DNA from 3 places in the Serratia sp. NA_13 genome. Region 2 is predicted to be linked to each of the others. Evidence: predicted binding sites of a transcription regulator. Region 2 holds the regulator's gene; each other region holds the start of a gene.

Region 1 (4,157 bases), 470 kb from region 2:
TCACTCATGCTTGCCACCTGTAATCATTGCCCATAGCGTGCGCGGCACGATCATCACCATCAACAGGTGGATCACCACAAATAAACCAATGCCGGACATAGCGAAAAAGTGCACGTAACGCGCGGTGTCAAAACCACCGAACAGGCTTACCAGCCCTTGTAACTGCACAGGTTTCCAGATTGCCAGCCCGGAGAGCACCAGCAACAGCCCGAGAACCAGCACGCCGAGGTACATTAGCTTTTGAATGGCGTTATAACGGCCGTGCTGATGCTTTAGCCGCAGCGTTAACGCCTGCCAGATATCGCGCCGTAACATACCGGCGGTGAGCGGCAGCAGATCCCGCCGGAAATGGCCGCTGAACAGGCTCCACAGGAAATAGCACAGCGCGTTGCCTGCCAGCAGCCACATGACCGCCAGATGCCAACCAATCGCGCCCCCCAGCCAACCACCGAGCGTAACCTGCGGCGGGAAGAGAAAGCCGAACAGCGGTGAGGCGTTGTAGATTTCCCAGCCGCTCATGAACATGCAGACCATGGCAAACAGATTAATCCAATGGGTAAGGCGTACCGGCCAGCGGTGCACCGGTCGCGGCGCGTTGGTTTTCATCATTGGCTCCCGAGTTACATCGGCGGAACGGTGCCGTCTTTGCCGGCAGAAATGCGGGTGGCGACGCGTTCACCCTTATCGTCAGTGGCGGAGAACAACACGATGTGCGCGCCGGGTTTCAGCAGGCTGCGATCGCCGGGATCAAGCGTCACGATTGGCACATCTTCCGGCACGTTAACGGTTTTCTGCTGGTTGCCGTAGGTTACGGTCAGAGTGCTGCCGTTGGATTTAACCAGTTTACCGACGGTGCCGTTGGTCATGGTATCCACCTTGCCGTCGGCAGATTCCCAGGCCGAATGGCCCTCACCGGTGCCGCGCAGGCTGGCGGCGAAGACGTGGACTTCCAGCGCTTTCAGGCTGCCGTCCGCTTGGGGTACTGCGGCGGTGCCGATAAAGCTGTCCGGTTTAATGTCATCCAGCGTACCTTTTGAAACGCTCAACACCTTTGTCTGGTCGTTGAGTTTGACATTGACCTTCTCCCCTTTACGGTCGGTAACCTGCAGGCTGCTGTCGGTCACTTGATCAATAGTGCCGCGCAGTGGAGCAATCACTTTCCCTGGTGTTTGAGCCGCAGCGGCGGCTCCGCTGCACAGCATCAGGGTGGACAGCAGTAAACCGGCAAAACGATGACGGGTAATCATAATGTTCTCCTCTGTTTAGGTTGCCGGTTAAGCATGGTTGAACAACAGGGACAGCACCATGTCCGTTTAATGACATTAATGTCATCAAGCATGTCTGCCGAAGCTGCTAATATTTCGGCTGGCGTAATGAGGTGGCGACAATGCGGATATTGGTAGTTGAAGACGACATCAGCACGGGTGATTACCTGAAGAAAGGGCTGAGTGAGGCCGGGTATAGCGTCGATTTGGCGCGTAACGGCACCGACGGCCTGTTTCGGGCGCTTGAGGATGCTTACGACGCCATTGTGCTCGACGTGATGCTGCCAGGGCTGGATGGCTGGCAGATCATTGAGGTACTGCGCAAGAAAAGCGACGTGCCGATTCTGTTTCTGACCGCCCGCGACGGGGTGCAGGATCGTATTCATGGCCTGGAGCTGGGGGCCGATGATTATCTGATCAAACCTTTTTCCTTCACTGAACTGGTGTTGCGATTGCGCACGCTATTGCGGCGCGGCACGGTACGTGAGGCCGACCACTATGCGATTGCCGATCTGCAGCTTGACGTCCTGCGCCGCAAAGCGGTACGGCAGGAACAGGTGATCCCGCTGACCAACAAAGAGTTCATGTTGCTGCATCTGTTGGTGCGCCGCGAAGGAGAGGTGTTGTCACGCACCATGATCGCCTCGCAGGTCTGGGATATGAACTTTGACAGCGATACCAACGTGGTGGATGTGGCGATCAAGCGGCTACGCGCCAAGATTGATCGGCCATTTGACGTCAAGTTGATCCACAGCGTGCGCGGCATCGGCTACGTTTGCGAGCCGCGCTCATGAAGGCTTTGGCACAATGTTGGCGGGCGCTGTCGTTGACGCTGCGCAGTGCGATGCTGTTTGCGCTGGTGGCGGCACTGGTGGTTAGTAGCGCAGGATGGTACCTGTATAGCGCGATGCGCGAGGAGATGACTATCCGCAGCGATTTACAGGTCACCGGACGGGTGGAGTATTTTCGCCACTTACTGAGCCGGCGCTTTCCTCTCGAGCGGCTGACGGCGAATACCGGCCTGTTCGAAAATATGCTGGGTAACGAACAGGACGTACTGATTTTTCAGCTAGCGGGGCAAAAACCGTTAATCAACGTTAACCCGGCCAGGTTGAGTTTGCCGGCGATAGTCCCGACGCCGGTTGGCACGCCGCAGCGCTTGAGTGCTGTGCAGGGGGGGCAAACGCCACAGGGCGTGCCACTGCGGGCCGTATCGGCGTTGGTCAAACTGGAGGACGGCCGCCTACTGCAAATCTCGGCCGCACATGTGTTGGTCAATGAACAGAAGATGCTGGCTCGTTATCTTTGGCGAATTGTGGCCGCGGTGGCGATGGCGTTTGTGCTGATTGCATTGCTGGGGTATTGGGTGATGCGTTGTGGGTTGCAGCCGTTATGGCGTATGGCGGCGCAGGCGGCGGTGATCACACCGAATACACTGTCGACTCGCCTGAGCGAGCAGGGAGCGCCGAAGGAATTGCAGCAACTGACTCGTTCGTTTAATGCCATGCTCGATCGCCTGAACGAAGGCTATCAACGGTTGACGCAGTTTTCCGCCGATCTGGCGCACGAGATCCGCACTCCGGTGGGCGCGCTAATGGGGCAATGTCAGGTGGCGCTGTATCAGTCACGCAGCGTGGAAGAGTATGAAACCCTGTTGTCGAACAACATGGATGAACTGGAACGTATTTCACGCATGGTAGAAAATATTCTGTTCCTTGCGCGTGCCGGCGAGGGGCAGGCGGTGCTGAACGTCAGTCGCCTTGATATGGCGCATGAGCTGCAACGGGTGGCGGATTATTTTGAAGGCCTGGCGGAAGAACGCGGCATTACGCTGGTTTGTCAGGGCGAAGGGCAATTGCTGGCGGATGCCATGCTGTTCCAGCGTGCACTGAGCAATCTGGTGGCCAATGCGGTGCGTTATGCCGATGAGAACAGCCAGATATTGCTGCAAACCCTCAATCAGCAGACTGGCGAAGTGGTTGTACAGGTGGTTAATCAGGGGCCGGCTATTGCCCCGGCCCATCTTGATAAGTTGTTCGACCGTTTCTACCGCGCCGATGCTGCCCGCAGTGCCGGCAGCCATGCCAGCGGTCTGGGGTTGGCGATCGTCCGCGCAATCATGACGCTGCACGGCGGTAAGGCCCGCGCAGAATGTGCGCATGAGGATAAGGCGGCTCGAATAACCTTTAGCCTGATATTTCCCGCTTCCGATTAATTCAATGTGGTTTGCGCAATGACCTGCAATCGGCTTCAGTGGCGAACTTCGCAGAAAAAAGGCCACGTGGTGTAGCCTTTTGGGTTTTAGCGGGGGGTTACATATCCGGGAAGGTTAGGGTATTGCCCGGTGCTTCACGGTGGATATGTACAAAGTTCAGGTGTTTCTCGTACTGATCGAGGATATCGCCGATCACCTGTTCTTTGCTGTAGTCCATCAGGTCATTGCCCTGGGTGCCTTCCATCAGGAAGGTTTCCAGCCGGTAGTAGTGCGACTTGCCGGAACGGGCGCGATAGGTAAAGCCCGGCACCGAGTAACGCTGTGGCCAGATCTGATAGATAAAGTTCTGCTCCTCGCCCAAATGCACCAACAGTTCCAGATGGTTCAAACGCTCATCTTCGGTTGGCGGCACATCACTGAATTCCACTTTGGCCCCGCGCAATTCCAACTCTCGCGCTACTTCCTGCATCGCCGGTCGGCAACGGGTATCCATCATTTTCTGTGTGTATTGGGTACCCGGATAATTCATCACCCGTGACAGACGCTGCTTCCAGTTCAACACGTCATTGCTGGAAACCGGCATTGGCGCGGTGGTGTTCAGGGCGCTGGCCTTGCGGTAATCCTCTACCCGTAGCGATTTATACAGCCCGGCCATCACAAAGAAGATCACAAAGCTG
Region 2 (4,157 bases):
TCCTGCTGTTCAATGGCCTGACGTCGCTGTTCTTTGCTGCGGCGCAACAGCACCACTTCTACCGGCAGTTGATCGGCCAGTAACTGGATGCGGCGCTGAATGTCGCTAAGGTAGTCCTGTGTTGCCACTTCAATGTCCAGCCACACCGGGAATTCGCCTTGATAATCGGCGAACTGCTGCAATTGTTGCTCGATCTGTGCCAAATCACCTTTGATAAGCTGCATCGGTTGGAAGCTGGGGATCTCCAGCGCAGTGATCTGTTGCAGAGCGTCCGCGCTGAAATCCACCATAAATACGCTTTTGGCTTTGCCCAATTCGTCAAAACTGAGAGGGATCGGCGAGCCGCTGTAGCGAATATGCTCGGATTTAGCGACGTTCTGCGCGCGGTGAATATGACCCAGTGCGATGTAGTCAGCCGGCGGAAAGGCCTGCGCGGGGAAGGCGTCCAGCGTGCCAATGTAGATATCGCGTACCGAATCGGAGGTGGTGACGCCCACGGTGGTCAGATGGCCGGTGGCAATAATCGGCAGTGGCAAGCCCAGTGAATCACGACGTGTACAGGCCGCCTGATACAGCTTTTGATAATGGTCGGCGATAGCCTCTTGCAGCGCCTGCTGTTTTTGCACTCCGGACTCGCCGGCGCGGCTGGAGAGCAGATCGCGTGGGCGCAGGAAAGGGATGGCACACAGCACCGCACCCGGCTGACCGTCGCGCTGATTCAACACCAGAATTTGTTGTTCGGTTTCGCTCTGCGCGTTGGCAATCACGGTGGTATTCAGGCAGGAAAGCAATTCACGCGACTCATTCAAGGTTGCCACGGAGTCGTGGTTGCCGCCCAGCACCACCAACTGGCAACCGGTGCGCTGCAGTTCCACCACGAAACGGTTATACAGCTCGCGGGCATAACTTGGCGGCGAACCAGTATCGAACAGGTCCCCGGCGACGATCAGCGCATCCACCTGCTGTTGCTCGATTTGCTCAATCAGCCAGCGCAGAAAAGCCTGATGTTCGGCGGCGCGGCTTTTGGTGAAAAAAAACTGGCCAAGATGCCAGTCAGAGGTGTGGATCAGGCGCATGACACTCCCGGGGCGATAGGGTAATGGCGGGGATTATAAAGGGAATATGATGTTTCTGCGTGATTAGAAATAATCGCTATGCTTACTGCCTGTAACAGGCAGGTTTTTTCAAGGCTATTTATTTCATAAATCTGTCACAAAACTGACGCATAATGGCGCCCGCAATCAACTGTGATCGCTAACACATTGGCAGGATTGACGATGGCAAGACGCATACTGGTGGTGGAAGACGAAGCGCCGATCCGTGAGATGGTGTGCTTTGTGTTGGAACAGAATGGTTACCAACCGTTGGAAGCTGAGGATTATGACAGCGCAGTGACGCGCCTGTCTGAGCCGTTCCCTGATTTAGTGTTGCTCGACTGGATGTTACCCGGAGGTTCCGGCATTCAGTTTATTAAACATATGAAGCGTGAAGCTATGACCCGCGATATTCCGGTGATGATGCTGACCGCTCGCGGTGAAGAAGAAGACCGTGTCCGTGGCCTGGAAGTTGGGGCGGATGATTACATCACTAAACCTTTCTCGCCGAAGGAGCTGGTGGCGCGCATCAAGGCGGTAATGCGCCGCATTTCACCGATGGCGGTGGAAGAAGTGATTGAAATGCAAGGGCTGAGCCTGGATCCTTCCTCACACCGGGTGATGGCCAACGAGCAGGCGCTGGATATGGGGCCGACCGAGTTCAAATTGCTGCACTTCTTTATGACTCATCCAGAGCGTGTTTATAGCCGCGAACAGTTGCTTAATCACGTCTGGGGCACTAACGTTTATGTGGAAGACCGCACCGTTGACGTGCATATCCGTCGGCTCCGTAAGGCGTTAGAGACCAGTGGTCATGACAAAATGGTTCAAACCGTTCGGGGCACCGGCTACCGATTCTCAACGCGTTATTGATCGCGACGCGCTGGAGAATATGCCGTGCTAGAACGTCTATCCTGGAAGAGGCTGGCCCTGGAGCTGGCCCTTTTCTGCTTGCCTGCCTTACTGCTGGGGCTGATTTTCGGTTATCTGCCTTGGTTGCTACTGGCCGCCGTGCTGGCGGCGCTGGCATGGAATTTCTACAACCAACTCAAACTTTCCCACTGGCTGTGGGTTGACCGCAGCATGACGCCGCCACCCGGGCGCTGGAGCTGGGAACCGCTGTTTTACGGCCTGTATCAGATGCAGCAGCGTAATCGCCGTCGGCGGCGTGAGCTGGCGCTGTTGATCAAACGCTTCCGCAGCGGCGCGGAATCGCTGCCCGATGCGGTAGTGATGACCACCGTCGAAGGCAATATCTTCTGGTGTAACGGTTTGGCGCAGCACCTGCTGGGCTTCCGCTGGCCGGAAGACAATGGTCAGCACATCCTTAACCTGCTGCGTTATCCGGAGTTCAGTCATTATCTGCAACAGCAGGAGTTTTCCCGTCCGTTGACGTTGCAGTTGAACAATGAGCACTACGTCGAATTCCGCGTGATGCCTTATTCCGAAGGGCAATTACTGATGGTAGCGCGTGATGTCACCCAAATGCGCCAGCTGGAAGGCGCGCGACGTAACTTCTTCGCCAACGTCAGCCACGAGCTGCGTACCCCGCTCACGGTGTTGCAGGGCTATCTGGAGATGATGAGCGACGAAGAGTTGGATGGCTCGCTGCGCGGCAAAGCGCTGGGCACCATGCAAGAGCAGACCCGGCGTATGGATGGGCTGGTCAAACAGCTGCTGACGCTATCGCGCATTGAGGCGGCACCTAACGTCGATATGAACGAACGGGTAGATATCCCGCTGATGTTGCGGGTGTTGCAACGCGAAGCGCAGTCGCTGAGCAGCGGCAACCATGAGATTAGCTTCCGGGTGAACGAACAGCTCAAGGTGTTCGGCAACGATGACCAACTGCGCAGCGCGGTATCAAACCTGGTGTACAATGCCGTCAATCACACGCCAAAGGGCACCAATATTGAGGTGAGCTGGCAACAGACGCCAAACGGTGCGCAGTTCCAGGTCAGTGATAATGGGCCGGGCATCGCCGCCGAGCATATTCCGCGCCTGACCGAACGTTTCTATCGTGTCGACAAAGCCCGTTCACGCCAGACTGGCGGCAGTGGGTTGGGGCTGGCGATCGTCAAGCATGCGCTCAGCCACCATGACGCGCGGCTGGAGATCCTCAGTGAGCAGGGCATTGGCACCCGATTCATCTTTACCTTGCCTAACCGGTTGATTGTTCCCGCAGCTTTGTCAGAGAATGCGGTGAAAAATTAACGCGCGAGAGGCTGGTATGATCCGAATGATCCGAGGGCTGTTGCTTTGCCTGGCGCTGCTGGCGAGCCGTGGCGCGTTAGCGCAGCCGGATGGTATGCTGTCCGGCAACCTGTCGAGCGTCGGCTCCGATACGCTGGCGAACCTGATGGCGCTATGGGCACAAGACTTCAGCCAGCATTATCCCAACGTTAATTTGCAGATCCAGGCCGCAGGCTCTTCAACTGCGCCGACCGCTTTGGCTGCGGGGGCCGCGCAATTGGGGCCGATGAGTCGGCCGATGAAGGCGGCGGAAGTGTCGGCATTCGAACACCGCTATGGCTATGCGCCGCTGGCAGTGCCGGTCGCCGTCGATGCGCTGGTGGTGTTGGTCCATCAGGACAACCCGCTACGCGGTCTTAATTTGCAGCAGCTTGACCGAATTTTCTCCGCTACCCTGCGCTGTGGTGAAAACCAGCCGGTGACGCGTTGGGGGGAATTGGGGCTGAAAGGCGATTGGCAGCAGCGTGCGCTGCAACGCTTTGGGCGTAATTCGGCATCCGGCACCTATGGCTATTTCAAACTGCGTGCGCTGTGTGGCGGAGACTTTATGCCACGGGTCAATGAACTGCCCGGTTCTGCCTCGGTGGTGCAGGCGGTGGCCGGTTCGCTGAACAGTATCGGTTACGCCAGCATTGGCTTTCGCGCCAGCGGTGTGCGGCTGTTGCCGCTGGCCGAGTCCGGCGAGAATTATGTTGTCCCCAACGACGTCAACGTGCGCAACGGTAGCTATCCATTGTCGCGCTACCTGTATATTTACATTAACAAAGCGCCCAACCAGCCGTTGGAGCCGCTGACCGCCGCATTTCTCGA
Region 3 (4,157 bases), on a different contig from region 2:
TCAGGCCTATCACCAGCAGCATCAGGATCACTGACTGCGCCGCAGAGCTGGACAAGTCCAGACCGGCAAAGCCTTCGCGGTAGATCTTGTAGATCAGCGTGGTCGTGGACTGCACCGGCCCACCGCCGGTCGCGGCATCGATCACCGGGAAAGTGTCGAAGAAGGCGTACACCAGATTCACTACCAACAGAAAGAAGCTCACCGGCGTGATCAACGGCAGCACCAAATTGAAGAAACGCCGCACCGGGCCGGCGCCATCGATGGCTGCCGCTTCAACCAGAGAGCGGGGAATGGACTGTAATGCCGCCAGGAAAAACAGGAAGTTGTAGCTGATTTGCTGCCAGACCGAAGCCAGCACCACCAGGAACATCGCCTGCCCACTGCTCTGCGCGTGATTCCAGTTGTAGCCCAGCCCATTAAGGAAATGAGTAATCAGCCCCAGGCCGGGGTTGAACAGGAAGATCCACAGCACCGCTGCCACTGCCGGAGCTACCGCATAAGGCAGGATCATCAGAGTCTGGTAAATCCGGCTGCCGCGCAGCACGTAATCCACCAGCGCAGCGAAGAACAGCGACACCACCAGCCCGATACCCGCCACCAGGAAGCTGAAAATCAGCGTGGTGTAAAAAGAATCGAGGTAGTACGGATCCTGGAACAGTTGGCTAAAGTTATCCAACCCGACGAACTGGCTGGACAGGCCAAAGGGGTCGAGGCTTTGCACCGAATACCACAGCGCTTCACCGGCGGGCCACAGAAAGAATATTGCGGTAATCAGCAACTGTGGCAGCACCAGAACATAGGGTAGCCAACTGCAGCCGAAACCGGGACGATGTGAGCTCATCATTAGGGACTCATGAAGACAAAAAACGGGTGACTCGAAGCAAGGCGTCGCGAGCAAAGCCAGTCTGGGTGCGGACAGCGCACAGCTCCCGGAGTGGACATAAAGCCCATGAGGAGAGCGAGCACTGCCCAATCCCAGAATGGCAAAGCGCAGTAGCTGCTATTACTTAGTCTGAGACTCGAAGCGACGCAGCAACACATCACCGCGCTGCACGGCGGCATCCAATGCCTGCTGTGGCGTTTTCTTGCCGGTCCACACGCCTTCCAGCTCTTCATCCACCACGGTACGGATCTGCGGCATATTGCCCAGACGCAGGCCCTTGGTGAACGGCAACGGTGGCTTATTCAGCATTTGGCGCGTCGCAACGTCGGCGCCCGGGTTCTTGTCATAGAAGCCCTGTTGCTTGGTCAAGTCGTAGGCGGCGGTGGTGATCGGCAGATAACCGGTCTTCTGGTGCCATTCGGCGGCAATTTCCGGTTGCGCCAGATACTGCAGGAACTCGGCTACACCCTTGTAGGTGGCGGCATCTTTGCCGTTCATCACCCACAGGCTGGCGCCGCCGATGATGGCGTTCTGAGGCGCATTCTTGGCGTCGGCATCGTAAGGCATCATGCCCACGCCATAGTTGAATTTGGCATAGTGTTTGATATCCGCCAGCGAACCGGAAGAGGCGGTAGTGATGGCGCAGTCGCCGCTGTAGAACTTCTCGGTCGATTCATCTTTACGGCCGAAGTAGGTGAAATCACCCTTCTTGTTCATGTCCGCCAACAGCTGGATATGTTTGACCTGCAAGGGTTTGTTGAACTCCAGCTTGGCGCTGGCACCACCGAAGCCGTTGTTTTCGGTAGCGAACGGCACACCGTGCCAGGCGCTGAAGTTCTCCAGTTGGATCCAGCCCTGCCAGCCGCTGGCGTAGCCGCATTTCATGCCTGCTGCGCGCAGTTTGGCGGTGTCCGCCGCCAGCTCTTGCCAGGTTTTTGGCGGCTGGTCCGGGTTCAGGCCGGCTTTTTTGAAGGCATCTTTGTTGTAATACAGCACCGGGGTGGAGCTGTTGAACGGCTGGGACAGCAGATGGCCGCTCTTGTTGTCGGTGTAGTAACCAGCCACCGTCGGCACGAACACCGATTCGTCAAAGTTGATGCCCGCATCTTTGAACACCTGATACACCGGTTTGATCGCTTTGCTCGCCATCATGGTGGCGGTGCCCACTTCATAAACTTGCAAAATCGCCGGCGCTTTACCGGAGCGATAGGCCGCGATGCCCGCCGCCAGGCTCTGTTCGTAGTTGCCTTTGTAAACCGGAACAATTTTGACGTCGCTGTGCGACTGGTTGAAGCGGTCCGCCAGGGAATCCACTTCTTTACCCAGTTCACCCTCCATCGAGTGCCAGAACGGGATCTCGGTTGCCGCCAGTGCCTGGGTGCTGACCGCCAGGGTCAACGCGACGCACAGCGTAGTTTTGCGAATAGCGTAGGTGAGCATGCCTAACTCCTGAAAAAAGCTGGTGTATCCCCGGTATCTTTCAAGCCGCAGCCGCGTTGGCTTCCCTTCATCACCCCAGTCGCTTACCGATGTAAGCTCACGGGGATGCTGGCGGTCGCCGCCTGGCTGCAACGTGAAATCTATTGGGGCAATAAGCGCGTGAGCGAAAAGAATCAGTTTTTTGTTCGGAAGCTAACATGCCATGCTCGGATGACAGAAAAATAACTAAAAAATGACAGCAAGGTGACAGCGAAGTGAAGTGCAGATTGCGGTTTGATGTCGGCGGCGGGGAAAAGTGCCCCGCCGCCGTGGGGATTACAGAGAACGACGCAGGCGGGCAACGGCTTCCTGCATCTGTTGCTCGGTGGCAGTAGCAAACGACAGGCGGAAGGTCGAACGGTCCGGGTTGTCAGAGAAGAAGTATTCCCCCGGCACAAATACCACGCCCTGCTGCAGGGTGGTTTTCAGCCATTCGGTGGCGTTAAACGGCTGACGGAAGCGCGCCCACAGGAACATACCGCCCTTCGGCATATCAAAGCTGATATGGTCACCCAACTCTTGTTCCACCAATCCGGCCAGGATCTCGCCCTTTTGCTTGTAGGCGGCGCGGATCTTGTCGATCTGCCCCGGCAGACGATCCAGACCCAGGTAGCATTCGACGATGCTCTGCGACAGCGCGCTGGCGTGCAGATCCGCCGCCTGTTTGATGATCGCCACTTTATGCAGCAGAAACTCAGGCAAAATAGCCCAGCCCAGACGCAAGCCCGGCGCCAGGATCTTGGAGAAGGTCGAAGTGTAGATAATGTTATCGGCATGGCCCAGCACCTGCTGCGAAATCTGGTGCAGCGTGGCGTTACGCTCTTCGGTAAAACGCAGTTCGCCGTACGGGTCATCTTCGATGATCAGGAAATTGTGCTCGGCCGCCAGTTTTACCAACAGTTCGCGGCGCGCTGCACTCAGGGTGATGCCACTTGGGTTACCGAAATTCGGCACCACATACACACCCTTGATCCGCTGGGTTTTCAGCAACTCGGCCAGTTCTTCGACCACCATGCCATCGCTGTCGGACGACACCGACATGATGTTGGCTTCCGCCAGCTCCAGCGTCTGCAGCGCCGCTAGATAGGTCGGACGCTCCACCACAAACACGTCGCCAGGGTTGACGATCGCGCGCATCACCAAATCCAGTGCCTGCTGGGATCCTGCCGTGACCATCACTTCTTCGGCCGTGGCCGAAACACCACGCTGGGCGCACAGCTCGCAGATGCGTTCACGCAGCACCGGGCTGCCTTCGGTCAAACCATACTGGAAAGCGCTTTTCGGCTGCTCGGTGATCGCCTGATGAGTGGCGATACTCAGGCCTTCGAAATCAAACAGGGCATCAGAGGGGATGCCGCCCGCCAGCGAAATGACGTTTTCCATCTTACTGTGCTTGAGCAATTCACGAATTGCCGAGCTTTTTACTTTTACGATGCGCTGCGCGAGTAACCCTTCTGTGTTCATTTCTTCTTCTCATTCCTGATTATTATTAGTTCTTGGGACAAATCATCCACCGAGATAAGCGGAGCGCACAGCTTCGTTTGCTAACAATGCGGCTCCCGTATCTTCCAACACCACGCGGCCGTTTTCCAGTACATAACCACGATCGGCCAGTTTCAGTGCCTGATTGGCGTTTTGCTCCACCAGGAAGATGGTCATTCCCTCTTCGCGCAGTTGCTCAATGATGTCAAAAATCTGCTGGATAATGATCGGTGCCAGCCCCAGCGAGGGTTCGTCGAGCAACAGCAACTTTGGTTGGCTCATCAGCGCACGGCCGATCGCCAACATCTGTTGC

What was found. The regulator PhoB, encoded in region 2, activates phosphate uptake and scavenging genes when phosphate is short. The targets are predictions, from matches to a motif close to CTGTCATAAAACTGNCNNAT.
Region 1: the regulator PhoB is predicted to act here: its motif matches at 1,304-1,323, upstream of ACUTSU_RS06490 (heavy metal response regulator transcription factor).
Region 3: the regulator PhoB is predicted to act here: its motif matches at 2,554-2,573, upstream of ugpB (sn-glycerol-3-phosphate ABC transporter substrate-binding protein UgpB).

Annotation. Positions count from the first base shown of each region.
Region 1 covers NZ_JBQZFV010000002.1:602,090-606,246, forward strand. Annotated here, with positions in the region: gene ACUTSU_RS06475 (molybdopterin-dependent oxidoreductase) at 1-8, opposite strand, end outside; gene ACUTSU_RS06480 (cytochrome b/b6 domain-containing protein) at 1-606, opposite strand; gene ACUTSU_RS06485 (hypothetical protein) at 621-1,247, opposite strand; gene ACUTSU_RS06490 (heavy metal response regulator transcription factor) at 1,388-2,059, shown strand; gene ACUTSU_RS06495 (heavy metal sensor histidine kinase) at 2,056-3,480, shown strand; gene ACUTSU_RS06500 (choline transporter) at 3,578-4,157, opposite strand, start outside.
Region 2 covers NZ_JBQZFV010000002.1:131,861-136,017, forward strand. Annotated here, with positions in the region: gene sbcD (exonuclease subunit SbcD) at 1-1,076, opposite strand, end outside; gene phoB (phosphate response regulator transcription factor PhoB) at 1,278-1,967, shown strand; gene phoR (phosphate regulon sensor histidine kinase PhoR) at 1,992-3,308, shown strand; gene ACUTSU_RS04155 (PstS family phosphate ABC transporter substrate-binding protein) at 3,325-4,157, shown strand, end outside.
Region 3 covers NZ_JBQZFV010000011.1:32,156-36,312, forward strand. Annotated here, with positions in the region: gene ugpA (sn-glycerol-3-phosphate ABC transporter permease UgpA) at 1-841, opposite strand, end outside; gene ugpB (sn-glycerol-3-phosphate ABC transporter substrate-binding protein UgpB) at 1,004-2,323, opposite strand; gene ACUTSU_RS15555 (aminotransferase-like domain-containing protein) at 2,639-3,826, opposite strand; gene livF (high-affinity branched-chain amino acid ABC transporter ATP-binding protein LivF) at 3,869-4,157, opposite strand, start outside.